Regions from separate parts of the Tepidamorphus gemmatus genome, predicted to be linked through region 2. Evidence: riboswitches for the same ligand, from Rfam matches in the RefSeq annotation. Region 2 holds a riboswitch; the other holds the start of a gene.
The links. A riboswitch is a leader RNA that binds a small molecule or an ion and turns the genes downstream of it on or off. The one in region 2 is predicted to bind cobalamin.
Positions count from the first base shown of each region.

Region 1: it holds a riboswitch for cobalamin, as region 2 does, so the genes downstream of both, EDC22_RS15455 (ABC transporter substrate-binding protein) here and EDC22_RS02180 (DUF1636 family protein) in region 2, are expected to answer to the same signal.

Region 1 covers NZ_SMAK01000011.1:90,022-105,694, reverse strand. The annotation lists gene EDC22_RS15470 (ABC transporter ATP-binding protein) at 1-712, opposite strand, end outside; gene EDC22_RS15465 (ABC transporter permease) at 709-1,476, opposite strand; gene EDC22_RS15460 (ABC transporter permease) at 1,551-2,486, opposite strand; gene EDC22_RS15455 (ABC transporter substrate-binding protein) at 2,483-4,012, opposite strand; cobalamin riboswitch at 4,271-4,487, opposite strand; gene EDC22_RS15450 (transketolase family protein) at 4,550-5,575, opposite strand; gene EDC22_RS15445 (transketolase) at 5,572-6,408, opposite strand; gene EDC22_RS15440 (SDR family NAD(P)-dependent oxidoreductase) at 6,416-7,168, opposite strand; gene EDC22_RS15435 (S8 family peptidase) at 7,373-8,713, opposite strand; gene EDC22_RS15430 (S8 family peptidase) at 9,063-10,805, opposite strand; gene EDC22_RS15425 (tetratricopeptide repeat protein) at 11,418-11,975, opposite strand; gene EDC22_RS15420 (prepilin peptidase) at 11,968-12,564, opposite strand; gene gspD (type II secretion system secretin GspD) at 12,561-14,759, opposite strand; gene EDC22_RS15410 (GspE/PulE family protein) at 15,119-15,673, shown strand, end outside.
Region 2 covers NZ_SMAK01000001.1:456,563-472,235, forward strand. The annotation lists gene EDC22_RS02120 (cobyrinic acid a,c-diamide synthase CobB) at 1-1,264, opposite strand, end outside; gene cobA (uroporphyrinogen-III C-methyltransferase) at 1,261-2,073, opposite strand; gene cobM (precorrin-4 C(11)-methyltransferase) at 2,070-2,834, opposite strand; gene EDC22_RS02135 (cobalamin biosynthesis protein) at 2,831-3,232, opposite strand; gene cbiE (precorrin-6y C5,15-methyltransferase (decarboxylating) subunit CbiE) at 3,211-4,437, opposite strand; gene EDC22_RS02145 (cobalt-precorrin-6A reductase) at 4,452-5,234, shown strand; gene cobJ (precorrin-3B C(17)-methyltransferase) at 5,198-5,962, opposite strand; gene EDC22_RS02155 (precorrin-2 C(20)-methyltransferase) at 5,959-6,678, opposite strand; gene EDC22_RS02160 (precorrin-8X methylmutase) at 6,675-7,307, opposite strand; gene EDC22_RS02165 (hypothetical protein) at 7,304-8,503, opposite strand; gene cobN (cobaltochelatase subunit CobN) at 8,500-12,036, opposite strand; gene cobW (cobalamin biosynthesis protein CobW) at 12,039-13,088, opposite strand; gene EDC22_RS02180 (DUF1636 family protein) at 13,085-13,501, opposite strand; cobalamin riboswitch at 13,635-13,860, opposite strand; gene cobU (bifunctional adenosylcobinamide kinase/adenosylcobinamide-phosphate guanylyltransferase) at 13,922-14,434, shown strand; gene cobO (cob(I)yrinic acid a,c-diamide adenosyltransferase) at 14,431-15,039, shown strand; gene EDC22_RS02195 (cobyric acid synthase) at 15,239-15,673, shown strand, end outside.

The DNA.
Region 1 (15,673 bases), on a different contig from region 2:
GCCGCGGCCTTTGGAGGACATCCTCCACTGGCCCCTGCTCGATGATCCGTCCCGCGAGCATGATGGCCACCTCGCCGCCGAGCCGTCGCGGCACCGAGATGTCGTGTGTGATCGTCAGCAGGCCGCCCTCGCTGCCCATCGCCTCGCGCAGCAGGTCGATCGCGCCGTCGCGCAACGCGGCATCGAGCCCCTTTGTCGGTTCGTCGGCAAGCATGATGCGTGCCCCGCCCGCCCGCGACGCTGCCAGGGCGACCCGCTGGGCCATGCCGCCCGACAGCTCGGAGGGCAGCTTCCGGCCGGCGCCCTCGAGGCGAAGGCTGCGCATGGCTTCCACCGCATCGTCGCGGGCTCCGTCCGCCGGCCTGCGGCGCACGACCTCATAGACCTCGGCAACCTGATCGATCGATCGCGCCGTCGGATCGAGCGCCAGCCATGGCTCCTGAGGCAGGATGGCAATCTCCCGGCCCCACAGCGCGCGGCGCTCGTGGACCGCAAGGTCCTGGACCGGCCGGCCGGCAATCAGGATCTCGCCCCGCGCCACCAGACCGTCCGGCAGCGTCCCGGCGATTGCCTGGGCGAGCAGGGTCTTGCCCGAACCGGTTTCGCCGAGGATGGTGAAGGGCACGCCCGCGCGGACGCGGATCGACGTCGGCTGGACAATCGAGTCGGCAGCGGCAACCGCCAGTTCACGGGTCTCGATCAGTAGGGTCATCGGGCCTTGCCACCGGCAATGAGGTTGAGCGACAGCACCAGCAGGAAGACCACGAGAATCGGCTGGGCGATGATGTACGGCGCCTCGTGGTAATATGGCAGAAGCTCGATCATCATCTGCCCGAGTTCCGGCGTCGGCGGCCTGATCCCGACATTGACGAAGCCGAGAGCGGCCACCGACAGGATCGCTGTCGCGGCCCCGAACGCGCCGACCGTCAGGATCATCGGCGCCATCTGCGGCCAGTAGTGGGTCAGGAAGACATAGACTGGTCCGAAGCCGAGCAGCTGCGAGGCCTGCACTGCCGGCGACGCGGCGACACGGATCGTGATGGCGCGCGCCATGCGGAAGTATTCGATCCACAGCACCAGCGAGATGCCGAGATAGAGCGGCCAGAACCTGCCGGGTGCGATCGCGATAATCAAAAGGACGAGCAGCAGCCCCGGCAGCGCCAGCACCATGTCCGCAGCCGTCGACAGCAGGCGGTCCACAAGCCCGCCGCGCGAACCGGCAAGGACCCCGAGCCCGACGCCAAGCACGGCGGCCACGATCGTGGCACCGATCGAGACCGACAGCGAGACGCGGATCGCCGCGGCAAGCCGTAGCGCCATGTCGCGACCGAGATGGTCGGTGCCGAGCCGATGGCCCGGACCGGGCGGCTGCAGCGTCTGCGCCAGGTTTTGGCCCGTCGGACTGCCATCGACAACGAGCGGCGTCAGCAGGCTGAATGCTGTCAGTGCGATCAGGATGGCGATTCCAACAATCACGCCTGCTCTCGGGCGGGCACCGGCCATCCGCCCGGCAGAAGGAACCTGTGCCGAGAATGGTTCGGTCGGAGCAATCATGCAGCTCTCCGGCGCGGATCGATGAGATGGCAGACGAGGTCGACCAGCCCGTTGAGCACCACGAACATCAGTCCCATCACCAGGGCAGTGCCCTGAATCATCGGGACGTCGCGGGCGACGATGGCGTGGACGAGCGCATGGCCGATCCCGGGCCAGGCGAACAATGTCTCGACGACGACGACACCCTCGATCAGATAGACGAGTTGAACCCCCAGATAGGTTATGACGGGAACGGCGATGTTGCGCACGCCGTGACGCCGGAACGTCTCGCCAGGCGGCAGGCCCTTGGTCAGGCCGAACCTGTAGTAGGGGGAGGCCATCACGGTGATCGTCGCGTCGCGGGCGATGCGGCTGGACACGGCGGCAAGGCCGAGCGCGAGCGTCAGGGCCGGCAGGACCGTGAAGCGCGCCCCGCCGTGTCCTGCCGCGGGCAGAAGGCCTGCATGGACCGAGAGGCCATAGATCAAGAGCAGTCCTATCACGAACTGCGGCAACGACCTGAGCCCGACCGTTGCGACGAATACGAGCCGGTCGAACAGTCCGCCTGGCCGTATCGCAGCCAGAACGCCGATCGGCGGCCCCAACACCATCGACAGGAGGATCGCGACCACCGCCAGCTCGACCGAATGGCCGAGCTGGTGTCGGATCTCGACGACGACGGGAACGCCCGAGACGAGCGACACCCCGAGATCGAAGCGCGCCATGCTCCAGAGCCAGTCTGCGAAGGCGGCAATCGCCGGCCGGTCGAGGCCGAGCTCGCGGCGGACCTGTTCGGCCGCCGCACCGTCGACGAGATCGTAACCGTACCGGCCGGCCGCGATGCGGAAGGCCATGTCTCCGGGCAGGCTCCGGACCATGATGAACGTCAGTGCCCCGACCATGACCGCAACGAGACCGGCCTGCAGGACCCGGTAAGAAACCAGCCGGATCACCTTGCCCACCTCATTCGCGAGAGGCGGTAGCTGCGCTCGAAGGGATCGATCGAGAAGTTCTCGACATCCTTGGACACTGCAGCCGTCTGCACGTACCAGACGACCGGGATGACGGGCAGTTCGTCCTGGAGGATGCGTGCGATGACGCGCCGCTGCTCCTCCGCCAGCTCTGCGTCGCCCGTCGTCAGGACAGTATCAATTGCTGCGATCAGCGCGTCGCTCTTCCAGTTCATGGCGCCCCAGTCGCCGCCCTCCGCGCCGAAATCCTGCATCAGCGTGCCGAGCGGATCGGGAACGAGCGAGAAGTTGCGGGCGATCAGCGCCGCTTCCAGCGTCCCGTCCTGGTGGCCAGCGGGGATGTCACCGGAATTGCCTACGGCGATCGTCGCATCGACGCCAATCTCGCGGAACTGGTCCTCGAGCGCCGTTGCCACAAGTGGCAATTCGGGCCGGTCCGGGTAGGTCCTGATCGTGAAGGCCAGCCTGACGCCGTCCTTCTCGAGGATACCGTCAGCGCCCGGCATCCAGCCGAGGCCGGCGAGGATTTTCCTGGCCCGTTCCGGGTCATGCGTCAGCGGTGCAAGGTCCGGATTGTGCCAGGCGGCCATTCCGGGCGGAAACAGCTGCGAGGCGGCGACATCGGGCTGACGCAGCAGCGCCGAAGCGATGCCTTGACGATCCATGGCGAGGCTGAGCGCCCGGGGCACCTGCGCATCGGCGAGCGGAGGATAGGCCGCGTTCACCTTCATCGTGATCACCCGCGGGAGCGGCACCGCCCGAACCTCGAGCCGGTCGTTGCCAGCCAGCCGCTGCAGGCTCGCCGGGTCGAGATTGAAGACGATCTGTGCATCGCCGCTTTCGGCGAGCAGTGTCCGGGTTTCGCCGCGACCGGCCGCAAGGAACATCGTGCGCGCGATCTCAGGCTTCTCGCCCCAGTACCCGTCGAACCGCTCCATGGTGAATCGCTGCGGCGGCTCCACGCTCACGATCCTGTAGGGACCCGTGGCGACAATCTGCGTCACGGACCCGTCGGCCGCGTAGGAGGCCGGTGCCAGGATCTGGGCCGAGGTATGCGCCAGGAAGGCGAGCAGCGGCGAGAATGGTGACGACAGCCGGATGAGCACAGCGGCATCGCCGACTGCCTCGATCGACTCGATCGGCACCTTGTCGAGAACGCCCGGCTTGCCGCGGGCGATCTCCAGGGAATGCACGACATCGGCGGCCGTCATCCTGGACCCGTCGTGATAGGTCACGTTCGGGCGCAGATCGAACCGCCAGGTCCGGCCGTCCTCGCTCACGATCCACGACGCCGCGAGCGCTGGGATCGGCAGACCATCGTCACCGATCTCGATCAGTGTCTCCGCGACCTCCATGCGGGTGAACGCATAGCCGGTCACAGAAGGGTCGAAGCCCTTGATCTCCCATGGTGCGACGACGGTCAGGGTCCGATCCTCGGCCCACAGGGCGAAGGGCGACATGATCGCCGACATCGCGACGGCAGCCAGAGCCATACGAGCTCTCTTCATGACATTCTCCGGATGATGTGAGGCGGCACCGCTGCACACGCGGGCAGCAGCAGGAGCAGGAATGTTATGCTATAACGTAACCGATCCGGATGTCACGGGCCGTCCGAGCAGCGCATCCGATCGTGTGGAAAGGCTGAGCTACGTTCGATCATCGGCAACCCCGCTCGATTGTCAGGGCGAGTGCCGGAAGGACGCCTGGCCTACGGCCATGCACATGAATGCCGCAGCCACACGACCCGCGGGGCACCCCGCCCGGGGACGTTACGCATGGCCACGGCAGGTCTCCTGGCTCGCGGGTCATCGCGTGTTCGCCGCCTTCCCGGGATTTCACCCAGTGGCATTCCGACGAACGGCTATCCGCTCACAGTTGCGGGGGCAGCTCCGGTCTTGCGCTCCGACGACACGGAAACACGCACCGGATTCCCTCTTAGCTCCCGATCTGACGACTCGGAAGACCGTGACGGGAAGAGCTTGCCCCAGACAATCCGTTGGCGTCAACAGTCGATCGGCGTGCTCCTGCGCGCGATGAGACGCACCCTATAACCAGCCCTTCACTGATCGCGCCACCGCCTCCGACGACAGGCCGTAGCGCTCATGCAGCGTCGGCAGCGCCCCGGCGTCGAGGAATTCGTCGGGCAGCGCGATCTGTCGGAAGGCGGCCGGCCGTACCCCGGCGCGCAGCAAGAGGCCTGCGATCGCCTCGCCGAGGCCACCGACGATGGAATGGTTCTCGGCCACCACCACCAGCCGGCCAGGCTTGCCCGCCTCGCCAAGGATCGCCGCCTCGTCCAGCGGCTTGATGGTGGAGACGTGCAGGACGGCGGCGCCGATGCCGTCGGCCGCTAGCATCTTCGCCGCCTCCAGCACCCGCATCGTCATGAAACCCGACGACACGAACAGCACATCGGCGCCGTCGCGCAAGAGCTTCGCCTTGCCGAGCTCGAACCGGTAGCCGTACTCCTCCAGCACCACCGGCACGTTGCCGCGCAAAAGACGCATGTAGACCGGCCCCGGATGGTCGGCGATCGCCGGCACAGCCTGCTCGATCTCGGTGGCATCGCACGGGTCGATGATCGTCAGGTTCGGCATTCCCCGGAAGATCGCTATGTCCTCGGTCGCCTGATGGCTGGGGCCATATCCGGTGGTCAGACCCGGCAGCGCACAGACGATCTTGACGTTCAGACTTTCCTCCGCGATCGCCATGCAGATGAAGTCGTAGGCGCGCCGGGAGGCGAACACCGCATAGGTGGTGGCGAACGGCGTGAAGCCCTCGCGCGCCAAGCCGGCCGCCGCCCCCATCAGCACCTGCTCGGCCATGCCCATCTGGTAGAAGCGGTCCGGATGCGCAACAGCGAACACGTGCAGATCGGTATAATTGCCGAGATCAGCCGTCAGCCCGACGATATCGGCACGGCTGTGGGCAAGCTCCGCCAGCGCATGGCCGAATGGCGCCGGCCTTGCCGGATGCCCCTCCGGCGCCAGCGAGGCGATCATCGCCGAGGTCGTCGCCCGCGGTCCGTTCCCGGTCTTCGGGCGGGGCGTGTACTTGGACAGCCGTGTCATGCCCCCCTCCCCGCGTCCAGCGCCTGCAGCGCCAGCTCCCATTCCTCAGGCTCGACCCTGAGGAAATGGTTGCGCTCACGCGCTTCCAGGAATGGCACGCCCTTTGCCATCCTGGTGTCGCAGATCACCACGCGCGGCTGCGCCGCCCTGCTGCCCCGTGCTGCATCGAAGGCCGCGACCAGCGCGTCGATGTCGTTGCCGTTGACACGCCAGCACTGCCAGCCGAATGCCCGCCACTTGTCCTCGAGCGGCTCGAAGCCCGAGACCTTCGTGGCCGGCCCGTCCGCCTGCATGTCGTTGACATCGACGATTGCGATGAGGTTGGACAGGCCGAACCGGCTCGCCGCCATCGCCGCCTCCCAGGTCGACCCCTCGCCGAGTTCGCCATCGGACAGGAGATTGTAGACGAATGCGCCGGACGCCTTGCGCCGCAGGCCGAGCGCCATGCCGATCGCGATCGGCAGTCCGTGACCGAGCGATCCCCCGGTGATTTCCATGCCGGGGGTGTAGGCGGCCATGCCCGACATCGGCAGACGGCTGTCGTCGGTGCCGTAGGTGTCGATCTCGTCCTCCGGCAGGATCCCCGCCTCGACCAGCGCCGCGTAGAGCGCGATGGCGTAGTGGCCGATCGACAGCAGGAAACGGTCGCGTCCCTCCCATTCCGGATCGTCCGGACGATAGGTCAGCGCATGGAAGTAGGAGACCGCCAGCACATCGGCGATGCCGAGCGCCTGGGCAATGTAGCCCTGCCCCTGGACCTGCCCCATGCGCAGCGCGTTGCGGCGGATATTGTAGGCCCGATCGGCGAGGCTGACATTGGATCTGTTGGCCATCGCGCCCTCAGTGGATCAGCATGCCGCCATTGACGTCGATCACCGCTCCGGTGACATAGGCCGACAGGTCGGAGGCGAGGAACAGGTAGATGCCCGCCACGTCCTCGGCCGATCCGAGCCGTCCCAGCGGGATTCCTTCAATGATCTTCTGCTTCATCTCGTCGGAGAGCTTGCCCTGGGTGATGTCAGTGTCGATCAGACCCGGCGTGACGCAGTTGACGCGAATCCCGTCAGGCCCCAGTTCGCGCGCCATGGCCTTGGCCAGCCCCAGCACGCCCGCCTTCGCTGCCGTATAGTGCGGTCCGCCGAAGACGCCGCCGCCGCGCTGCGCCGACACCGACGACATGCAGGCGATCGCCCCCGACCGCCGCTTGCGCATGTGCGGCACGATCGACCGGCTCAGGCAGAAGATGCCCTTGAGGTTCACGTCGATCACCCGCTGCCAGTCGTCCGGGCCGATCTCGCCGAACTTGAGGGGCTGGGTTATGCCGGCATTGTTGATGAGGATGTCGATCTTGCCGAACGCCGCCAGCACCGCGCCCGCGGCACGGTCGCAGGCAGCCTGGTCGGTGACGTCGCAGCCAATGCCCAGATGCGCCTCGCCGATCCCCGCCGCCGCCGCACGCGCAGCCGTCTCGTCGAGGTCGAGGATCGCCACCCGCGCGCCGTGGCGGGCAAACAGCCGCGCCGTCGCCAATCCTATCCCGCGCGGGCTTGCCGCGCCGGAAATCACCGCCGTCCTGCCGTCCAGCAGCTTCAACTCCACCTCCCTCTGCGATATTGCGACCAGCGTCGTCCGGCCACCGCGGACTACGTATACATACGCCATTGCGATGTGGCTATTCCCCGAGTGTGTCGCGACAGGGGCCTATGGGCGTCGAGTGGGCGCGACGGATTTCCCGGCAGACGCAGGAGGAGGGTAGATGCCGGGGCGTGCGGCCCGGGACCAAGATCGAGGGCCGCGTCAGCACCCGTTGACGAGAGCGTTGGCGGCCGCCTCCACGTCGATGCGCCGTTTGGCGATCCCGGCCCGCGCGACACGCTTGCCCGTGCATTGGAATGCCTTCTGGATGTCGGCGACCGTCGCGTTGGGCCGGATCTTCTTCATCAGAACCCAGGCACCGGCGACATGGGGTGTTGCCATCGAGGTCCCGCTCGCCGACCCGTACCTGCTGCCGAGAACGGCCGAGGTGATGTCGCTCCCGGGGGCCATCAGGTCGACGAGCCTGTTGTGATTGGAGAACGACGAGATCTGATCCGATTTCGTTGTGCTGCCGACCGTGACGGCATCCGAAATGCAGCCTGGTGCCGCGATGAAGCTGCTGGAGCCGTTGTTGCCCGAGGCGATGACGACCGCAACGCCCTTGCCGGCAAGCTGGCGGATCAGCCTGGTGATTGCACTCAGCGAGGCATTGTCGTTGTTGCAAGCCTTGGTATAGGCGCCTCCGCCCAGGCTCATGTTGACGGACGCGATCTTGTGGCTGCTGGTCAATGTGAGCGACCGGTCGAGAGCACCGATGATGTCGCTGTAGAAGGCGCTGATGCAGGGCGTCGAGGCTCGGCAAGCATCCGGCGTGAACCGGCTGAACACCTGCATGGAAATCAGGTCCGCATTCGGAGCAACGCCCTTGAAGCTGTTGGCCGGATTGCCCAGCGCGATCCCGGCGACATGCGTACCATGGAAGCACCCGTCGAGCCTCGCCGGACAATTCTTGCCGGACCCCTTGGCGAAGGACTGGGGCACCTTATTGGGGCACAGCGAGGTGGCGCCGGCGCTGCGGTCATTGGTGGAGAAGCAGGCCTCGGACACGATGCGCCCGCGCAGGGCCGGGTGCGTCAGCTGGACACCGGTGTCGATCACGACGACGGCCCATCCCCTGCCGCCGTTGACGCCCCTGCGACGCGCGACCACGTCGGCACGGATGAGGGGAACGCTCTCGTCGAGCATCGGCTCGACCCTGACATCCTCGTCGATTGCTGCGACCGCATCATTGCCGAGCAACGCGCGCACCCCGGCTGTACCGACCGACATCGCCACATAGGGGACATTCGCATAGCGCTTGACCGATCGAGCGCCCGGGACATTGGCGACCACGCGGCGCTGAAGACTGGCAATGGCGGCGCGCTGGGCGGCGAGCTGGCTCGGATCGGCATTGGCACCGAGCTCCTGCCCCTCGCCCAGCCGCAGTTCGACGACGACCGGGATCCGGCCCTCTGCCTCAGCCCGGGCGATCAGCGCATTGGCCGACGCCCGGACGGTTCCGCCGCTGCCGTCCGCCAGCTGCACGACCGGGGTGTTCGACATTGTCTGGGCGCTCGCGGCCGTGGCCGCCATCACAAGCCCCGCAATTCCGAGAACCGCCAGACGCACGCTTGACGCGGGACAGCGGCGCCCTGCCAGCGCAATTTTGATCCAGGGCATGCAGTCACCTTTCACAATGGTCCCCAGCCAGTGATTGGAAGCCCCAGCAAGACTACGACGGTCGTCCACTGGCACTGCCACGTTAGCAATTCAAGCCGAACCTACCTAGCGGAAACTGGCTCGTCGTGAGCCGGGGTGCGCCCGGGCGGCTCGGTCACCAAGATTGCAAGCGGCGCCCGCATGCATCGGTCGCCGCCTGGAACAGTCGAAGGCCAGGTGACTCCCAGGTGGATCAGCGTGCCGCGGATTGAATCTTGGCCTTGCCGGAAGTCCCTTGGGGCGACATTCCCGCAGGTATCACGAGCGGCTTCGTCGCCGCGACGTCCGGCGCCGTCTCCGGCAAGCCCTCCGAGGTCGACAGCTGCTGGACCGACACGCTGTCGACGTCGTAGCGGTGCTCGCGGCTGCTCCCCGGGTTGGCCATCACCATGGCGACGTTGCCGGTCTCGAATGTCCGGTCGGTCGCGCTGCAGACGACTGTGCCGTTGATCGAGAACTGGTGCGTTCCGTTGCGACTGACGACCTTCAGGTTGTTGAATCCACCAACCCTGACATTGATGCCGTCCCTCACACAAAGCAGCGAATTGTTGCCACCGGTGTTGTCACGTCCGTTGAGACCGATCACCCGCCAGATCACTGCCTGACCGCCGCCGCTCTTGTTGTAGGCGAACCACATGCCGGACATGTTCGTCTCCGCGTCGATCTTGGAGAACAGGAACAGGCCGCTGTTCCAGTTGAAGGACGAGTCGTCGTCGATCCGGCGGACCCTTGACGTCACCGACAGGCTGCTCGAGCAGAACGGACTGGTGGCGGCGAGCCAGATGGTCGGGCCGCTGCCATTGACGGACATCGTCCCGGACCGGAGCACCCACCGACCCAGTTCATGCTCCCAGTCGTCGACCTGGGCCTGCGTACCGAAGTTCCAGCTCTGCTGGTTCCTCGGGCGCTTCAGAACCTTGTTGGCGGCAAGCACGTCGATACGCGGCTTGGTGATGTTGTCACGCTTCACGTCCTTGCCCGTGCAGGCGAGCGCGCGGAGGATCTCCGAGACGGTCGCGGTCGGCTTCGACTGCTTGAGCAGCGCCCACGCACCCGCCACATGCGGCGTCGCCATCGACGTGCCGCTCTTCTCCCCGTACCTGCTGCGGAGGATCGGCGCACGGATATCGCTGCCGGGCGCCATCAATGCGATCAGTCCGGAATGATTCGAGAAGCTCGACACCTCGTCGGACTTCGTCGTGCTGCCGACGGCAATCGCCGAGGAAATGCACGACGGTGAACTGATGTAGCCGTTGTTGCCGTTGTTGCCGCTGGCGATCACGACAGCCACCTTGCGCGACCTCAGATTGTCGATGGCTGGCTTGAGGTCGCTTGTGTCGCAGCTGGAGGAATACGCGCCGCCGCCGAGGCTCATGTTGACCGACGCAATCTTGCGCGTGCGCTGCAACACGAACACGCGCTCGAGCGCGCTGAGCTGGTCGCTGGTGTAGCTGAGCACGCAGGGCGCGCTGCCACCGCAGTCGCTGTCGTTGTCGAAGCGACTGAACACCTGGATCGGGATCAGGTTGCCACCGCGGGCAACGCCCTTGTAGGGGTTGCCCGGAAAGCCGACGGCGATGCCGGCGACATGGGTGCCATGGTCGCAACCCGCCACATCAGCAGGGCAGTTTCGACCCGAACCCTTCCTCGTGGAGCTCTGCACCCCCCGGGGACAGAGCGATGTCGATTGCCCCGATACGGTCGTCGAATAACATGCTTCGGAAATGATCTTCCCCTTGAAGGCTGGATGGTCGAGCTGAACCCCGGTGTCGAGAACGGCCACCGCCCATCCCCTGCCGGTTATCCCCTGTGCCCACAGCCGGTTCGCCCTGATCAGCGGAACGCTGCCGCTGAGGCTGGGTGCGACCGCCACATCTTCGGTAATCCGGGACACGGCGGAGTTGGCGAGCAAAGCGCGAAGCTCGGCGACCGTCACCGACATTGCCAGCATCGGCACTGTCTCGTAGCGCTTGACGTTCTGCGCACCGGGCACTGCCTCCAGGACACGCGCCTGCGCATTGGCGATGGCGATGCGCTGATTTGCCGCCTGGAACGCGGAAAGATCGCCTTCCGGCACGAAATCGGTACTCAACCGGACGATCACGGATAGGCGGCCGCGCTCCGCTGCCTTGCGCAACAACACCTCGGCGGTCGCCTCGACGGTACCACCGGTCCGGTTCTCCACGAAAACCCTTGGGGTATCCAGGCCGGCCGAAGCCGGCCCGACGGCGACGGCAGGGAACATGCCCGTCACGGCCGCAACTGCTGCAGCTCCGGTCAACCGGCACCAGATCGATGCGACAAGCGGCATCGACCGCGTTCCACTCTCTTCGAGGTCTTGCATTGTCCGCCCCTGCGATCATTTTCGAGGCAATGGCCGCCGACATCACGCACTGTGTCGGTGCCTGCCGCTACGGAAACCTTACCATACATTAAGCTGGCTGACGAACGATTGAATCGGCGCGCGTTCGAGGCCGCATCGGGCCGCCGGCCGTGACGCGCGGATCGCGGCGCGAAGCCATTCGCGCTCCCCGGCAGGCGGGCTTGGCTACTGCACCGTCTCCGGCACGATCGGGACCGGACGCCACACCGTCGCCCGAACCTGCACGTCGTGCAGTTCGCGCGGGCTCAGCATCGTCTGGACGACGCCGCGGCGGTCGATGACCAGGTCGCGCTCCGGGCCCGGCGGCAGACCGGCAGCCGCCAGGTTCAGCCAGAAATGTGCCTCGACGTAATCCTGATGGACGCCCTGCCCGATGAAGTAGAGATAGCCGAGCAACCCCTGGGCATAGGGGTAGCCCTGATCCGCCGCGCGGCGATACCAGGCGGCTGCAGCACCGAAGTCCTGCGGCACGCCCTGCCCGTGGTAGTAGGCGAGGCCCAGAGCGGTCTGCGCCTTCGGATCGCCACGCTCGGCAAGCGGCAGCCACATCGCCGCCGCGCCGCGCAGTTCGCCCCGCTCGTAGGCGGCAATGCCGCGCTCGACACCCCCGTCGGCAAGCGCGATCGCTGCGGCCGCCAGCTGCGTCCCGGCCAGAACGAGCGCGGCGGCGAGCCGGCCGCTCCCGCACCTGATCCAGACCTTGCTGTTCCACCGGCTAGGCACCTGCCCATCCTCCCTGCTGCGACAGCCAAGCGCACCAGATCGCCGGTGCCAGCAGCGCCCCGAAGGACAGCCGCTGCTCCCGGCGCCAGCCGCCGGCCCGCAGCGCCCGCAGGCCGACCACCGCAATCCCCGCCGCGGCCGCCGCCAGCACGGCGACGGCGAAGCCGTGCCAACCCAGCCAGACGCCGCCAGCCGCAGCGAGTTTGACGTCGCCCATGCCGAGCCCGTCAAGGCCGCGCAACCGGTAGAAGCCCTCGCGCAGGAGCAGGAATGCCGCCGCGCAAACGGCGCCGCCGAGCAGCGCCCCGGCAACGGCCTCGAACATCGCTGCCACCTCGTGCGCACCCGCCACGCCCGCCCACGCCAGCCCGGCGAAGACCGCGAGTGCGACCCATCGGTCCGGCACGCGCAGCCGCAGCGCGTCCTCGAACGCGATCGCGAACATTGCCGCGCCCAGGATCGACGCGGCGAGAGTGCCGGCCGGGTCGGCTCCCAGCGCCGGCGCGGCGACCGCACCCGCCAGCCCGCCCGCCGCAGCCCCGACCAGCTGCCGGCGGGCGGATGGCGCGAGTCTCCTCGGCAGGCTCAATCGCGGGCGCGCGTGTTCATTTCCCACATCCTGGCCCTCAGTTCCTCGGCGACATGCTGGGCGTCCTGGCCCTGGCGGATGACGACCGGCCGGATCAGGACGATCAGTTCGGTGCGGTCCGACTGATTGCGTTTGGTACCGAACAGGGATCCGATCGTCTCGAGGCGATGGAGGCCGGGGATGCCCGTGTCATTGCGCTCGCTGCGCTCGCTGATCAGCCCGCCGAGCAGCACCGTCTGATTGCTGACGACCGAAACCGCGCTGGAGATCCTGCGCTTGGCAAAGGTCGGCGTCAGCGTCTGGCCGCCCGACGCGATGTTGGAGATCTCCTGCTGGATCGTCATCGAGATCACCCCGTTGTCGGCGACGCGCGGCGTCACGTTCAGGATGATTCCGGTATCGCGATACTCGACCTCGTTCACGGTCGGGGCATCGGGGTCGATGTTCGACGTCGACTGGCGGGTGGTGACCGGGACGTTCTCGCCCACCTGCAACGTCGCCGTCTGGTTCTCCAGCACCACCAGCGACGGCGAGGACAACACCTGCACGTCGGTGATCTCGTCGAATGCCGAAATGATGACGTCTGGGCTGCGCTCGCTGCCGATCACGAAATTGAAGCCGGGCAGTTCGCGGCTGATGTTGTTGGCGATCGTGTTGAACAGACCGATGGAGCCGTCATCGCCGCTCTTGAGGAAATACTGCACGCCATAGCGCAGCTGGTCGTTCAGTCGGATCTCGGCGATCACCACGTTGATCGCCACCTGCAGCGGCGGCACGTCGATCTGGCGCAGTGCCGCCAGGATCTTCCGGTACGTCTCGCCGTCGGCATAGACGACGATCGAGTTGTTGGCGGTGTCGGCGCTGAACCGGATACGGTCATTGCCGCCCGTCGCCGGTCCCGCCAAGATATCGCCGGCGCCGGGTTGCCGGCCGGTGTCGGTAAGGTCGAACGTGTTGCCGGATGTCAGTCCGGGATCCTGCTGATCGGTGCTCAGCCCGGGTTGCTGGTTCAGGTTGTCGCCGGTCTCGCCCTGCACGCTGGTCTGGAACAGGCTGGCGCGCGGATCGATCTGGTCGCCCGGTCGGTCGCCCCGCTGGTCGATGCCGGTCGCCGTTGATCCGGTGAAGATGCCGCTCAGGATTTGCACCAGCATCTTCGCATCACGGTACTTGACCCGGTAGACATGCACCTGAACGTCGGTCTCGGGGCTCTGCCGGTCGAGCCGGCTCACCCAGATTCCTGCCTGCCGGATGAGATCGGGCCGCTTGGAGACCACCAGCACTGCCTTCATGCGGCTCATCGGCACGAACTGGATGAGATCGGCGCCCGGCTGCCCTTCCCGCGTTTCGAAGATCCGCTCGAGCTCCGGAACCAGCGTCTCCGGCCGGACGCGCCCCACCGGGTAGATCGCCACCGACTGGTCAGCCATCCAGTCGGTGTCGAAATTGTTGATCGTCTCCACCGCCGTCTGCCGCTCGGCCGCCGTTCCCGCGATGAGTACCAGGTTCCGCGAGGTATCCACGCGCAACGATTCCGATCGCGTCGCAAAGCCCTCGATCAGTCCGACCATCGTCCGGGCGGAGACATACCGCAGCGGAACCACCGTCAGCCCGTAACCTGACCGGGTATCGTTCCGGTCGATCAATGGAACCGTACCGACCTCACTGTCGAACACGATCCGATAGATCGAACCGGTATCGACCAGCGCGGCCTGGTTCATGCGCAGGATCGTTTCGAGAATCGGCAGCAGATCCTCCTGCGCCACCGGCCGCGCCGAGACGAGCGTCACGCGCCCGCTGACCTCGGTGTCGATCACGAAATTGCGGCCGAGCGCGTCGCCGAGGATCGCCCGGACCACCTCCCCCAGGTCGGCGTTCTCGAAATTGAGCCTGTAGGTGCCACGCCCAGCCGTCTCCGACGATCCCGCCGGCACGAACGGCCCGCCCTGACCGTTGACGTAGCCGCTGCCGGTATAGACCTCGCTGGGCGGCGGATCGGCCGGACCGATTCGCTGCAGCCCCTGGTTCTGCTCGGGCGCCGGCTGGCGGGCCGCGAGGTCGGCATTCAGCACCGAGCCGAAGAATCGCGACCCGGAACCGCGCACGGACAACAGATCCTCCGTCGTCTGGCAGGAGACCGAGGCCGCCGCCAGCACGATGAGCAACACCGCGCGCACTGTCCTCCCCAGGTGCATCAACGCCTCGATACCCTCCTCACCTGAGGACTGCATTTGCCGGCGAGACCGGCAAGTACCACAACGTCCGCCCGCGCATGCCGCAACGCATTCATCAGGCCATCCGGTCATGACTCAACCGCCCAGCCCGAACCGCCCCTCCCGAAGGAGGGATCGTTCCGCGCAGACATGCCGAACAGGAGCGTGTTCTTGGAGTTCTGAAAGGGCGGTTCGCCGCCAGACGCCTGTTCTTCTCCCCCGGTCTCATCCGATCCGAGGGGTTATAGTTTACCGGGAACGGTCGGTTGTCACCCCTGCGCTGACAAACTATCTGTTGACAATCGCACCGCGTCGCGTGCGCCGGTCCGAACTCGCGGAAAATGATAGCCAAGCCATCCCTGGATGTCGACGACGCCTTTCTCTCCTTCCTGAGAAAAAGCGAAGAGTTCGGCGAGCGTGTCGATTATGACGCACTCGACGCAGTCCCACAGGAGCAGCGCGGGGCATATGCCGCGCTGTGGGAAGCGGGCGTGATGACCGGCACCGACCTGGCCGACGCCATCGCCCGGTTTCACGGTCTTCCGCGCGTGCGCATTGACGCGATTGGTAGTCAGAGCGGTGCCACTCGCGGCCTGTCGCGCCGCTTCCTGCGCGATGCCTGGCTCTATCCCTACGAGATCGGCGGGCGCCTGATGCTGGCTGTGGCCGACCCGGCCAACATCGAGGCGATCGACGCCGTGAAGCTCGCCGTGGGGCGACCGTTCGGCATCAGCGTCGTCGCCTTCGAGGACATCGCGATGCTGTTCGAGCGCGATGCCGAACAATCCGAACCCGAGCGCAAGGACGAGGCCGGCGGCGGCGCGACCGACCTCGAGATGGACATCGGCAACGACGAGAACCTGGAACGGCTGCGTGACCTCGCACGCGGCGCGCCG
Region 2 (15,673 bases):
GCCGACCGCCTGCCATTCCGAGCGGTCGGCCCTGTCCGTCGGCGAGGCGGACGAGAGGATCGTCGGTGCCCGGATCGGTCAGCGTCGTGTAGTGGAATTCGTGGCCGCGCACGAGGCTGCCGGCGGGTCCGATCGGGCAGTCGCCGATCAGCTCCGCCTCGCGGTAGCCGAGGTTCATCCTGCGGCGGGCAAAGCTGGTCGAATGGCCGAGCAGGCCGGCCATCTCGTGGCACCGTCCAGCCGCATCCTCGAGCCCCGCGCCGAGCACCATGTAGCCACCGCACTCGCCGTGGACCGGGCGGGTCTCGGAAAAGCGCCGCAGCCCCTCGCGGAACCGGCGCGCCGCCGCCAGCGCGCCGGCGTGCAGCTCCGGATACCCGCCAGGAAGCCAGCAGACGTCGCAGTCCTCGGGCGGCGGCACGTCGGCGAGCGGCGAGAACGGGATGATCTCGGCGCCATGGCGTCGCCAGCCCTCGATCAGGTGCGGATAGGTGAAGGTGAAGGCGGCATCGCGCGCAAGTGCGATCCGCTGTCCCGGCGGCGGCAGGGCAGCGGGCGCTGCGGCGGGCGCCGTGAGCGGGGTGGCGAGCCCGGCGATCAAGTCGAGGTCGAGCGAGTCCTCGGCCATGTCCGCGAGGCGTTCGAGCAGCGTGTCGAGATCGCCGTGCTCCATCGCCTGCACCAGGCCGAGATGGCGCTCGGGCAGGGTGATCGCCGGTTGGCGCAGCATCGCCCCGGCGACTGGCATGCCGATCTCGTGCATCGCGCCGACCACCTGCTCGCGGTGGCGTTCGCTCCCGACCCGATTGAGAACGACCGCGCAGATCTTGACGTCGGGGTCGTGAGCGGCAAATCCACGGGCGATCGCTGCCGCCGACTGCGACTGGCCACTGACATCGATGACCAGCAGCACCGGCAGCGACAGCCGTGCCGCCAGATCGGCGCCAGCCCCGCGCCGACCCCTTGCCAGCGCCAGACCATCGAACAGGCCCATGGAGGATTCCACGATGACGATGTCGGCGCCCGTCGCCGCCTCGGCGACGAGACCCTCGATCAGCGCAGGGGGCATCGCCCAGCTGTCGAGGTTCGGGCTCGGCCGGCCGGTCGCCGCGGTGTGGAAGGCAGGGTCGATGTAGTCTGGGCCCGACTTGGCGGCCGAGACTCTGAATCCGCGTCGGCGCAGCGCCACGATCAGCCCCAGCGTCACGGTGGTCTTGCCGGAGCCTGACCGCGGCGCCGCGATCATCAGGCCGCGCGCGGTCACGGAACCGGCTCCATCAGCGTCCGGGCGAGACCGGCGAGCTGTTCGCGCAGGGCGACGATGCCGCCGATTGCGACGATCGCCGGCGGCGACAGCCTGGCCTGATCCGCCTCCGCGGCGATCCGCTCCAGCGTCGAGACCAGTACCTGCTCCTCGGGCAAGGTGGCGGAAACGACAATCGCCGCCGGCGTGTCGGCGGCAAGCCCGCCTGCCATGAGCGCGCCGGCGATGCGGCGGAGGTTCTTCATCGCCATGTAGAGGATCACCGGAAAGCCGGTGCGGGCGACCGCGGCCCAGTCGATGTCACCGGCGGAGTCCGCGGCGTGGCCGGTCGCGAGGATCACTGCCTGGTTGACACCACGGTGCGTTGCCGGGATCGAGGCAAGCGCGAGGCCGGCAAGCCCCGACGTGACGCCGGGAACGATCCGGAACGGAATGCCTTCGCGCGCCAGTGTCAGGGCCTCTTCGCCGCCGCGTCCGAACACGAAGGGATCGCCGCCCTTCAGCCGCAGCACGCGCCGGCCGGCGCGGGCAAGCTCGACCAGCCGGCGCGAGATGTCGGCCTGGGTGGCCGACGGCCTGCCGCCGCGCTTGCCGGCGAATTCGAGCACGGCTGCCTCGTCCTTGAGCGCGAGCACGCGCGGATCGACGAGCGCGTCATGGACGATGACGTCGGCCTGGGCGAGGCCGGCAATGGCGCCGAGCGTCAGATGCGCCGGATCGCCCGGCCCGGCGCCAGCCAGCCAGACGTGACCGGGCACGAGCCGCGGCACCGGACCCATCAGGCGGCGGAGGGCGTCGATCGTCTTCATCGCTCGGTCCGGCCCCGGAATCGGCGCTGGTAGCCGGCGTCGTAGAGCGCACTGTCGCGGAAATCGTCTGTCGCGAGCACGCTGCCGACGAGAATCAGCGCGGTGCGTTCGATCGGCGCGGCGGCGACCGCTGCGACGATCGTCGCCAGCGTCCCGGCGACGATCCGCTCGTCGGGCCAGCTGGCGCGGTACACGATCGCCACCGGGCAGTCCGGCCCGTAATGGGGCAGAAGCTCGGCGACCACCCGGTCGAGCGCATGGATCGACAGATGGATCGCCAGCGTCGCGCCGGTGCGGGCGAAGGCATCGAGCCTCTCGCCCGGCGGCATCGCCGACGCACGGCCGGAGGTGCGGGTCAGCACCACCGACTGGCCGACCTCGGGCAGCGTCAGCTCGCGGCCGAGCGCGGCGGCGGCTGCGGCGAAGGCGGGCACCCCGGGCGTGACCGTGTAGGGAATGCCGAGCGCCTCCAGCCGGCGTACCTGTTCGCCGAGCGCGCTCCACACCGAGAGGTCGCCGGAATGCAGCCGTGCGACGTCCTGACCTGCCGAATGGGCGCGCTCGAACTCGGCGACGATCTCATCGAGGCTCATCGGTGCGGTATCAACGATCCGGGCGCCCGGCGGGCAATGGCCAAGGATCGCGGGGTTCACCAGCGAGCCGGCGTACAGGCAGACCGGGCAGCGGGCGATCAGATCGCGCCCGCGCAGGGTGATCAGATCGGGCGCGCCGGGACCCGCGCCGATGAAGTGCACCGTCATCGCGGCCTCCGTTCTGCGAGCGCGCAGGTGGCCGCGGCGCTCTTGATGCGCGCCAGTACCAGCCGGCCCCCGGGTCCGGCGGCGGCAAGCGCGGCCGCTTCCGCAATCGAGGCTTGGCCTGTGGCGGCGAGGGCCGATGCCGAGCGGGTCGGACAGTCCGCCTGCACCGCCGTGAGCCGGTCGTCGCCGACATGGAACAGCGGCAGCGCGAGAATGTCGGCAGCCGCGCGGAGGCCAGGCTCGTCGCGCTTGAAGGAAGGGGCGGCGAGTGCCGTCAGCCGGCAGTGGGCCGCGCCGGCCTCTTCCATGGCGCGGCGCACCAGCGCGACGATCTCGTCGGCGGTACATCCCCGGCGGCATCCGATACCGGCCACGATCATGGCTTGCGCGCCGCCCATTGCGTCACCGTCATCGCCGGCCGGAAGCCCTGGCGCCCGCCGATTCGCTCGAGTCGCTCCACTGACAGTCGGGTGAGCGTCCCGCCGCATCTGCCGTGCGCCTCGATCAGCCGTGCCTCGGTCTCCAGCGTCACGGAATTGACCACGATGCGTCCGCCGCGTCGCAGCGCCCGCCAGGCCGCCTCGATCACGCCGTCCGCCTGTCCGCCGCCGCCGATGAATACGGCATCCGGTTCCGGCAGTCCGGCAAAGGCGCCGGGCGCTTCGCCGGTGACCACCTCGAGCCGTGGCACGCCGAGACTCGCTGCATTGCGGGCAGCACGGGCAGCGCGATCCGCATCGCGCTCGATGGCGATGGCCCGGTTGGCCGGATGCCGGACAAGCCATTCAATCGACACCGAGCCGGACCCCGCACCCACGTCCCACAGGCATTGGCCGGCCATCGGCATCAGCGCGGACAGCGTCACGGCCCGGATCTCCCGTTTGGTCAGCTGCCCGTCCGACTCGAAGAAGTCGTCGGGAAGGCCGCCCGACAGCGGCATGACGCGCGCGTCGGGACCGGCAACGACCTCGAGCGCCACGAGGTTGAGCGGGTCGATGTCGGCGAGGTCGAAGCCGGCCGCCGTCGTCCCACGCAGCCGCTCGCGCGGGCCGGCGAGCGCCTCCATCACGTGGACCAGCGAGCCGCCGAAACCGTATCGGGCAAGGAGCCGGGCGACTGCCGCCGGTGTGGAGGCATCGGCCGAGAGCACGAGCAGCCGACGGTCCGGCTGCAGGTGCGGCAGGATCGCCTCGACGGGCCGGCCGCAGCATGACAGGGTGGCGACCTCCTCCAGCGGCCAGCCGAGCCGCGCGGCGGCGAGAGAGAATGCCGAGGGAGCCGGGATGGCGATGGTCTCGTCGGCGGCAACATGCCGCGCCAGCGCACCGCCGATGCCGAAGCAATAGGGATCGCCGGAGGCGAGGATCGTCACCGGGGTGCCGCGCAGCCCGGCGATTGCGGCAAAGGCGTCGGAGATCGGGCTCGGCCAGGCCCGAGCCTCGCCGCTGATCAGCGATCCGGCGAGCTTCAGGTGGCGGGCTCCGCCATAGACGATCCGGGCATTTGCCACCAATGCGCGGGCGGCGGGGCCGAGGGCCTCGACACCATCCTCTCCGATCCCCACGATGGCGAGCCAGCGGCCGGGAGAGGTCCCGCCGCTCACGACAGGGCTCCCGCATGACGATGCATCGGCTGAAGGTCCTCATTCTGGGCGGTACCAGCGAGGCGAGCGCGCTGGCGCGCCGTCTCGCCGGAGATGTCCGCTTCGAGACAGTGCTGTCGCTCGCCGGCGTGACGAAGGCGCCGGCCGCCCAGCCCGTCCCGGTGCGCCGCGGCGGTTTCGGCGGCGCCGGGGGCTTGGCCGATCACCTGCGTCAGGCAGGCTTCGGGGCGCTGGTCGATGCGACCCATCCGTTCGCGGACCGGATAAGCGCCAACGCGGCCGAGGCCGCCCGCATCGCCGGCGTGCCGCTCCTGGCCGTCCGGCGCCCGGCCTGGCAGCCGCAGGCCGGCGACCGATGGTGCGAGGTCGCCGACATGACGGCGGCGGCCGCCGCCCTCGGCATCGCCCCGAAGCGGGTGCTGCTGACGGTCGGGCGGCAGGATCTGGCCGCGTTCCTGACCGCTCCGCAGCACCGCTATGTGGTGCGCAGTGTCGATCCTCCCGCCGCGGAGCTCCTGCCCCCCGATGCCGAGGTGATCACCGCGCGCGGGCCGTTCGACGAGGCCGGCGAGCGCGCGCTGATGACGGCACACGGCATCGAGGTGCTGGTCACGAAGAACTCCGGGGGCGCGGCGACCCGTGCCAAGCTCGGCGCCGCGCGGGCGCTCGGCATCCCGGTGGTGATCGTCGCGCGGCCGCCGGAACCTCCGGTCGAGACCGTCATCGGCGCAGACGAGGCGTATGCCTGGCTCGAACGACGTCATGGCGAGTCCTGCGGGGCGCTGCGCGGCGTATAGACCCAGGGTTGCCCGGACGGGCGTGCAACGAGCCGGGTCGCCGACGAGCCGATCAGCACCAGTGTGCGCATGTCGGCGCGTGCGGGATCGGCGGCCCGCAGATCGGCGATCTCGATCGTCTCGTCGGGTCGACTGACGGCAGTGGCGAAGATCACCGGCGTGGCCGGCGGGCGGTGCGCGCGGGCGAGGTCGAGGGCTGCACCGAGCTGCCACGGGCGCGCCTTCGAGACCGGATTGTAGAGGGCGATCACGAAGTCGGCGGCAAGCGCCGCCTCGAGCCGGCGGACGACCGTCTCCCAGGGTTTGAGGTTGTCGGATAGCGAGATCACGCAGAAATCGTGGCCGAGCGGCGCGCCGAGCCGGGCAGCGGCGGCAAGCATCGCGGAGATGCCCGGAACAACGATCACATCGACATCGCGCCAGACCGGATCGCCGGTCTCGATCGCCTCGAATACGGCGGCAGCCATGGCGAAGACACCCGGATCGCCCGAGGAGACAATCGCCACCTCGCGGCCGGCTGCTGCAAGTTCGAGGGCATGGCGGGCGCGGGCGATCTCCTCGCGGTTGTCCGAGGCATGGCGCTGCTGGCGGGGACGCAGCGGAACGCGGGCGAGATAGGTGGTATAACCGAGGACGTCGCTCGCCCGCGCGAGTTCGGCGTTGGCCTGCGGAGTCAGCATCTCGCCCGCACCCGGCCCGAGCCCGACGATGGCAAGCCGGCCGGTCACACCGTCCTCCGTCGCGTCGGCACCAGGACGAGCGAAAAATAGGCGCCGGAATCGCCGGCTTCGGCGAGCGGCAGGATGCGTTCCTCGGCCATCGTGCCGCGTTCGACGAAGACGGCTTCGTCGAGCCGCCCGGCGGCGGCGAGCGCGGCGCGGATCTTCGGCAGGTGGCGACCGGCCTTCATCACCACGGCGGCGTCGGCGAGGGCCAGCCGTTCGGCGAGACGGGCAGCCTCCAACGTCCCCGGGACGACCGCCAGCACGTCGTCGCCGCGGGTCATCGGCCGACCCAGGCGGCTCCAGCAGCCGGACATCGCCGTGATCCCGGGCACCACCTCGGTCCGGTAACGCCCCGCCAACCGGTCGTGCAGATACATGTAGGAGCCGTAGAACAGCGGATCGCCCTCGCACAGCACGGCGACATCTGCGCCGGCATCGAGACGGGCGGCGACTTGCCCCGCAGCCTCGTCGTAGAAGGCCGCCATGCGCGGATGATAGTCCGGATCGGAGACCTTCACCTCGACCGTGAACGGGTATTCGAGCCGCAGCTGTTCCGCATTCCCGAGGAGGCCATCGACGATGGTGCGGGCATTGCCGGCCTGGCCGCGCTTGGCGAAATAGGCGATCGCGCCGGCCATGCGCAGGATGCGGGCCGCCTTCAAGGTCAGCAGCTCCGGATCGCCGGGACCGACGCCGACGCCATAGAGGGTTCCGGTCATTCGGCCTCGCTGGCAAGCGCGTTGACGGCGGCGACCGCCATGGCGCTGCCGCCGCGCCGCCCGTGCAGGGTGAGGAATGGCAGGCGGCCGTCCCCGGCGAGCGCCTGCTTGGACTCGGCCGCGCCGACGAAACCGACCGGCAGGCCGATCACGGCGGCGGGCAACGGCGCGCCGGCGTCGATCATCTCGAGCAGATGGAACAGCGCGGTCGGGGCGTTGCCGATGGCGACAACCGCCCCCGCCATCCGGTCGCCCCACAGATGCATGGCCGCGGCGGTGCGGGTGTTGCCGATCCGTGCGGCGATGCCGGGGACGGCCGGATCGGACAGCGTGCAGACCACCTCGTTGCCAGCGGGCAGGCGGGCGAGCGTGATGCCGTTGGCGACCATCTTCGAGTCGCACAGGATGGGCTTGCCGGCGAGCAGGGCGGCGCGGGCCTTCGTCGCGAAGTCCGGCGAGAACACCAGATCGCGGCCGATCTCGACCATGCCGCAGGCATGGATGATCCGCACCGCGATCCGGGCCTCGTCCGGCGCGAGGTGGTCGAGGTCCGCCTCCGCCCGGATTGTGGCGAAGGAACGCCGGTATATCTCCGCCCCGTCGCGGATGTAGTCGTAGCGGCCGGTCATCGGCTGGCAGTCTCCGAACGCGATGAGACGGGCCAGGGGCCCTTCTCGAAGGGATATCCGGGCAGAGCGCGGCGCGGATCGGCGCCATCGACGATCAACCCGAGGCGGATCGCCGTCTCCGCCACGGCGCCGGCATCGCGCACGGAAATGCCAGGCAGCGCCAGCGCACGCCAGGGGGTCGTGCGCAGCGTCGCATCGCCGAAGCGGTCGGCAAGGTCGGCGAGCACGCGCAGGGCGGCCGCCTCGAGCCGCCCACGCGGCACACCGACGACGAAGACGCCGGTCTCGCCGCAGCGCAGGTAGCCGACGGGGCTGTTCGTCTCCGGCGCGGCGTACATGGGCTTGGGAGATGCCGCCGCGACGACGGAGCCAGATGCCCGGAACCCGTCCGGATGCGACGTCGAGGAGGCTGCAGCCCTTGCAGACGAGGCCGCGGTCGAGGTCGTTATCGCGTCGCCACCTGTGCCGCCGCTTGCCGCCTCATTCTCGCCAGGCCCGGACTTGAGCCGGAAATCTTCGGCGACTCCGGCGGCGGCGAGGACCGCATCCTCGCCGACCGCGGCCACCAGGTCGCGCATCCTGAAGGGCGCCACCTCCGCAGGGCCGGCGAGGGCGAGGAAGGCACGGGCCAGACGGCGGGCAAGCGCGGGGGCATCCGCGGCTGCGGCCGTGAGCCGGACCGAGCCGCCGTCGAGCGTCAGGTCAAGTTCGTCGCCGAGCGCGCGGAGCATGATGTCGGTCGTTGCGTCCGGTATCGGCAGCGCGACACCGCAATCGACGAGGAAGCCGAACTTCGGCGGCAGCGCCCGCAGGCGCGGATCTTCTGCGAGAAGCGCCTCGATCCCGCGCGCGATGGCGTGGGAATCGACGGCAGCGCCCGGATCGTCGGGGCCGAGCGGATCGCACGTCACATTGCGGACGGTCTCGACGGCGTCGTCCGCGGCAGCAAGGCCGTGGGCGCGGGTCATCGCTGCGAAGTCCGCCACGGATGCGGTGCGCAGCCCGCGAAACTGCAGGTTCGACCGACTGGTCAGGTCGATCAGTCCGTTGCCGCAGTCTGCCGCGGCATCGGCCAGCGCTCTCGCGGCATCGGCGGGAAGGGTCGCGGCTGGCGGCTTGACGCGCACCAGCAGCCCGTCGCGGGCGGCCATCGGCGTCGCGATGCTCGGGCACCAGCCGTAGCGTTGCGCGGTCACGATGCCCTCCGGTCGAGGATTGCGGCCACCGTGTTGCGGCGGGGACGCCACAGGCCGCGGCGGATCGCCTCGTCGAAGCGATCGGCCATCGCCGACCGTGCGGCCGGATTGGCATCGCTGAGGAAGCGATCGACGGTCTCATCGCCGAGCGTGGCGTCGAAGAGCAGATCGAACTGCCGGTCGAGCCGCTCGGGCAGGGTGGCGGCGAAGCCGTAGAGTCCCTCGAGACCGCGCGCGATCTCGGCGGCGCCGCGATAGCCGTGGCGCATCATGCCGGCGATCCAGGCCGGATTGGCCGCTCTTCCCCGCACGACACGCCGCACCTCCTCGGCAACGGTTCGCGTTCTCGGCGCCTCGGGCCTCGAGGTATCGGCATGATACAGTGCCGGGGCATTGCCGAGGCTGCCGGCGGCCGCCGCGAAGCCCCCCTCGTGGGCGGCGAAATCGACCGTGTCGAGCAGGTCGATCTCGGCGTGATCCTGCTGATGCACGAAGGCATCGGCAACGCGGACGCGCTCGGCGAAGCCCTCGTCGTCACGGGTACCGTCGAGGCCCTGGCCGTAGGCATGGGCAGAGGCGGCGAGATAGGCGCGGCCGAGATCGTCGCGGCTGTCCCAGGCGCCGGCCTCGACGAGATGGGTGACGCCGGCGCCGTAGCCACCGGGCGCGGCGCCGAAGATGCGCGTCGTGGCCCTCCTGAAGGCCGCGCCGGACGTTCCGCGCGCCGAGGCGGCGAGCGGGTTCCACTCCGCCTCGTCGGACCGTTCCGCGATCGCCCGCACCACCGCGTCGAACAGGGCGATCTGCGTCTCGAAGGCATCGCGGAACAGGCCGGAGATGCGCAGCGTCACATCGACGCGGGGCCGGTCGAGCAGGGCGAGCGGCAGGATCTCGAAACCGGAAACGCGGTTCGAGCCTTCGTCCCAGATCGGCCGGGCGCCCATCAGCACCAGCGCCAGTGCCAGATCCTCGCCGCCGGTGCGCATCGTGGCCGAGCCCCACAGGTCGATGACCAGGCTGCGCGGCCAGTCGCCGTGATCCTGCATGTGGCGACGCACCAGATCTTCCGCCGCCTTCTCCGCCAGCATCATCGCCGAGCGGGTCGGCACCGCGCGCGGATCGACGGTGTATAGGTTGCGTCCGGTGGGCAACACATCGGCGCGGCCGCGCGTCGGCGCACCGGCCGGACCGGGTGCGACGAAGCGGCCATCGAGCGCGGCCAGCAACGCCGCGCGCTCCGCATCGGCGGATGCGTCGAGACGGCCTGCCAGCTCAGCGTGCGCAATGCCGGGCGACGCGGCCGTCAGCGCCTGATGCAGGGCGGCGCGGCAGTGTCTGTCCGGCGCACGGCCGAACACGTGCAGTCCGTCGCGGATCTGCAGATCCTTCACGTCGCACAGATAGGCATCGAGCCGGGCGAGGCGGTCGTCATCACTCGTCGCTGCCGAGGCGCCACTTTCGGCAAGAAGCCCGGCATCCTCGGCGCGGTCGAGGATCGTTCGCCGGAGGATCTGCGTGCGGCGGCGGTCGAGGCCGTCGGCGGCGGCGTATTCGTCGATCAGCCGCTCCAGCTCGGCGGCTGCGCCATGGCTGCCGGCAGCCTTCAGCGGTGGCGTGAGATGGCCGATGGTCACCGCGCCGAGGCGGCGCTTGGCGGCGGCGGCTTCGCCGGGATTGTTGACGATGAAGGGATAAATGACCGGCAGCCCGCCGATCAGCGCCGCCGTCGCGCAGGATTTCGACAACGCCACCGCCTTGCCCGGCAGCCATTCGAGCGTGCCATGGGTGCCGAGATGGATCATCGCGTCGATACCGGCGACCTCGCGCAGCCAGAGATAGAAGGCGACAAACACATGGCGCGGCGGCAGGTCGGGGTCGTGGTAGTCGGCCTTGCGGTCGAGGGCGTTGCCGCGATCGGGCTGGATGGCGAGGATGATGTTGCCGCACCGGACGACGCGGTGGGCGAACACCCGGCCGGCTCCCAGCTTGCCCGCCACTGCCGCCTCATCTCGGGCAGCCGCAGGCTGATCCGGGATCTGGGTGGCTGCACCGGTCAGCACATCCCCGATCCCGGTTCTCGACTCACGCTCCGGCCAGGATGACGCCTCACGGACGGGAGCAGGAACGACGGCGGGGTCCTCCCGAGGTTCGCCCCACGCTGCGAGAATCTGCGTCCGTGTCGCCTCCGGCAGCGTATCGAACAGGCGGCGATAGGCGTCGAGCGACAGGAACGGTGCCGGCTCGGCATCGCAGAGGGCGGCGACGATCTCGCGGCCGGTCGGCGCAACGGGGCCGGTGTCGTAGCCCTCCTTGCCCAGCAGGCGCACGATCTCGGCGGCGCTCTCGATGGCGTCGAGGCCGACGGCATGGGCCGCCTGACCGGCCGCGCCGGGATAGTCGGAGAGGATCAGCGCCAGCCGGCGGTCGCGGCGCGGCGTCGCGGCGAGCCGCGCCCAGCCCGCCGCGCGGGCGGCGGCAAGGGCGATGCCAGCCGGATCGGGACGGTGCACCGTACGGGCGTATTCCAGGCCGGGCACTTCGATCTCGTCGGCCTTGAAGGAGACCGCGGTGGCAAGCAGCCGGCCGTCGAGTTCCGGCAACACCACCTGCATGGCGAGATCGGCCTGGCCGAGACCGCGCGGCGAAGCCTCCCAGGCCTCGCGTGACGAGGTGGCGAGCACGACCTGCAGGACTGGCGCACCGGCGGCTTCGAGCGGCGAGGGCCCGTCGTCGAGGCGGGCGGAGAAGCCGGTGGCGTTGAGGACGACCGCCGGCCGCAAGTCGCGCAGCGTGTCGGCTACCCAGCGTGCCGTTTCAGGACCCTTCAGGCTCGTGACATGGAGCGCGCGCACGTCGAGCCCGCGCCGGTCCAGCTCGGCCGCGAGCGCGTCGACCGGCGCCAGATCGCCGGCAAGCAGCCAGGCACGGTAGAAGACGATCACGGCAAGCGGGCGGGTAGCGTCCTTGCCGGCACGCGGCGACAGGGTTCGGGGTACGTACTCCCCATGCAGGGCGACCGGTTGTGCCCGGACGCCATCGTCGTCACCGAGACCGGCAAGATGGCTGAGCAGCCGCAGGGCCGCGCGCATGTTGGCCGGGCCACCCTCCGCCAGCAGCGTGTCGAGGCGGCTGCGGATGGCCGGATCGACGGTCGAAAGGTCCCGGAGCCGTGCATCCTCGCGGCCGTCGCCGGGCATGAACACCACCGGGATGCCCCTGTCCCGGCAGGTCCGGGCGATCTCCTCGCAGCCATAGCGCCAGTAATCGAGGCCGCCGAGCAGCCGCACCGCCACGCAGCGCGCGGCGGCGACGACCTGCTCGACATAGAGATCGACCGACATCGGATGCCGCAGCCGGCCGATGTTGGCCAGTCTGAGCTGCGGCAGATCGCCGGCCGCCTGCCAGGCCGTGGCGGCGCTGCCGAGATCGGAATCAGAGAAGGACAGGAACACCAGCGGCGCAGGCGACTGGCCGAGATCGACCGCCGTCTCGACATCGTCGAGCGATCGTGTCTCCCGGACCAGGATGTGCATGCCTACCCCCGGATTGCCGCCTCGATGGCCGCCCTGTCGAAGCCGGTCTCTGCGATCACCACCAGGCGCCCGGTGCGCGCCTCGCCGGGCGCCCAGGGCCGGTCGAAGGTGTGATGGAACCGGTTGCCGACACCCTGTACCGCGAGCCGCAACGGCTTGCCGGCGACCGCGACGAAACCCTTGATGCGCAGGATATCGTGGGTCTCGGCGGCCGTCTTCAGACGGGCCACCAGCCGCTCCGGCTGGTCGATCTCGCCGATCTCGACGACGAACGTGTCGAAGTCGTCGTGCTCGTGGCCATCCTCGCCATCGTGATGCGACGGGCGGGCGTCGAGATCATCCTCGGCGGCCGCGCCGATCCCCAGCAGTACGGCCGGATCGATGCGGCCCTCACGGGTCGCCACGACCTTCACGGCGCGCGGCAGGGATTCGGCGATGGCGCGGCGCAGCATGTCGAGCTCACCCTCGTGCAGCAGGTCGGCCTTGTTGAGCAGCACGAGGTCAGCTGCCATCAGCTGGTCCTCGAAGACTTCGGCCAGCGGATTGTCATGATCGAGCGATGGGTCTTCGGCGCGCTGGCGAGCGACCTTCTCGGGATCGTCGGCGAAGCGTCCGGCCGCGACCGCCGGGCCATCGACGACGGTTATGACACCGTCGACCGTCATGCGCGAGCGGATGGTTGGCCAGTCGAATGCCTTGATGAGCGGCTTCGGCAGGGCGAGACCCGAGGTCTCGATCAGCACATGCTCGGGTGGCTGCGGCCGGTCGAGCAGTGCCTGCATCGTGGGCAGGAACTCGTCGGCCACCGTGCAGCAGATGCAACCATTCGCGAGTTCGACGATGTCCTCCTCAGAGCAGTCGGCGATCCCGCAGCTCCTCAGCAGCTCTCCGTCGATGCCGAGCGAGCCGAACTCGTTGACGATGATCGCGATGCGGCGGCCGTTCGCGTTCTGGAGCACGTGTCGCACCAGGGTCGTCTTGCCGGCGCCGAGAAAGCCGGTGATGACGGTTGCGGGAATCTTGCCGGCGGCCGGACGGGCGGTTGCGGTCATTCGGCGGCGTCCTTCAGCGGTGGTTGCGGAGCGGCGAGATGCAGCGGAAAGCGCCCGATGATCGCATGCCGCAGCGACTCGGGACGGCCGGAGCGCAGGACGGCTCCTGTCTCCGATCGCGCATAGGCGATGGCGTAGTCGATCAGGTCGTCGGCGTGTTCCGGGCCGAGATCGCCAACCATGTAGGCCCACTTGCCGGGCTGGGAGATCGCCGCCGAACAGCCGCGCTCGCAGTTGGCGAAGCAGACGACCGGGACGATCGCCGGGGCATCGGCGCCGAGCGCCCGCGCCGCGGCACCGGTCGCCTCGAACAGCAGCTGGCCGGCACGCGGCACATCTTCGGCCGACGGCGGATCGCCCGCCCGCCGGCAGGTTGTGCAGACATAGAGCGTCGGGCGCGAGTCGCCGGCCACCGCTTGTTCCCCAAGTCACGGCGCAGGATTGCGCCTGTCGGGGTGCGTGGTCCCGCCCGCGTGCGACATCGCCGGGACGGTCGCCGACGGGATCGCCGGTTTCCGCAGCGCCGGCGCACCCCGCCCGGCTTGCGGTCAGTCCGTTGCGACGGCAGGTCTCCTGGCTCGCGGTTCAGATCGCCTTCCGTCACCTTCCCGGGCGCGGACCCAGTGGCATCCGACGGGTGGCTCACCGCCTACAGTTGCGGGGGCAGCCGCGGCATGGGGCCTGGTCCGACATGTCCGGCCCGGCACCGCGTTCCCTTTTCACCTTCGTCCCGCTTGCGCCGGGGCGAAGGACCGTCACGGATTGACTATTGGTTCGTCCGGGGCGAGTCAATCGCGGACGGGCCCGGCAGGGGATTCCCGGAGGGCGTGACAATGACGGTGACTTTCGTGCTGGGCGGAGCCAGGTCGGGGAAGAGCCGCTACGCGGAAAGCCTGGTGACCGCATTGCCGCCGCCCTGGACCTTCATTGCGACCGCCGAGATCCACGACGACGAGATGCGCCAGCGGATTGCCGAGCATCGCGCCCGGCGTGGCGAGGGCTGGTACACGCTGGAGGCGCCCGTCGACATCGTCGGGGCGCTGCGGTCGGCGCCGGCGGGTGCGCCCGTCCTGGTGGACTGCCTGACGCTGTGGCTGTCCAATCTGATGCTGGCCGACTATGACGTCGTCACCGCCGTCGACGACCTGGCCCGGGCGCTCAGCGAATCGTCGGCGCCAGTCGCCATCGTCTCGAATGAACTGGGGCTCGGCATCGTGCCCGACAATGCGCTCGCCCGGCAGTTTCGCGACGCGCACGGCCGGATGAACCAGCGCATTGCGGAGGTGGCCCACTCGGTGGTGTTCATGCTGGCCGGTCTGCCGATGCCTGTGAAGGTGGCGCGATGAGCGGACCGGATGCGGCGGCGCGGCATCGCGCCAAGATGGAGAAGCGGAAGGCGGTTCAGGACGCCGAAGTGGCGTCCAAGACGATCGAGAAGGGCCTGCTGATGGTCCATACCGGCGCCGGCAAGGGCAAGTCCACCGCTGCCTTCGGGCTGGCGCTCCGGATGGTCGGGCGGGGGCGCAAGGTCGGCGTGGTGCAGTTCATCAAGGGCGCTTGGTCGACCGGCGAGCGTGGCGCGCTCGAGAGCTTCGGCGCGCTCGTCGAATGGCATTCGATGGGCGAGGGCTTCACCTGGGAGACGCAGGACCGCGACCGCGACATCGCCGCCGCCCGCCGCGCCTGGACGAAGGCGCTGGAGCTGATGGACGACCGCTCGGTCGCGCTGCTTGTCCTCGACGAGCTCAACATCGCGTTGCGCTACGACTACCTGCCGATCGACGAGGTGGTCGGCGCGCTCGCCGCCCGCCGTCCCGACCTGCACGTCGTCGTCACCGGCCGCAACGCGAAACCGGAGCTGATCGAGGCGGCCGATCTCGTCACCGAGATGACGCTCGTCAAGCATCATTTCGCCGCGGGCGTTAAGGCGCAGGAGGGCATCGAGTTCTGAGCGCGATGTCTGGCCATCTGCCGTGCCGTCATTCCGGTCGAGCCGAGCGCGTGCCGGGACCGGGGCGCTTCGACATCGCCGATCCAATCCTCCCGATCGCGAACAGCCGCTGGTGCGGCTGCCGCGATGAGGGGCCGATTGTGGCTGCGAGCGGGATTGGAGGACGCCGCGCCGAAGCCCTGGCGCGGCCGGCTGCGCCATGACAGCCCGCGCAATCATGTTTCAGGGGACCGGCTCGAATGTCGGCAAGTCGCTGATCGTGGCGGGGCTGTGCCGGGTGCTCAGGCGTCGGGGGATCGCAGTCGCGCCGTTCAAGCCGCAGAACATGTCGAACAATGCTGCCGTCACCGCCGAGGGCGGCGAGATCGGCCGGGCGCAGGCGTTGCAGGCCCGCGCGGCGGGGTTGCGGGCCTCGGTGGACATGAACCCGGTGCTGCTCAAGCCGCAGAGCGAGACCGGCGCGCAGATCGTGCTGCACGGCAAGGTGATCGGCACGGCGAAGGCGCGCGAATGGCAGGAGATCAAGCGCGGACTGATGCCGGCGGTGCTGGAGAGTTTCGGCCGGCTCAAGGAGACCGCCGAGATCGTGCTGGTGGAGGGGGCCGGCAGCGCCTCGGAGATCAATCTGAGGGCC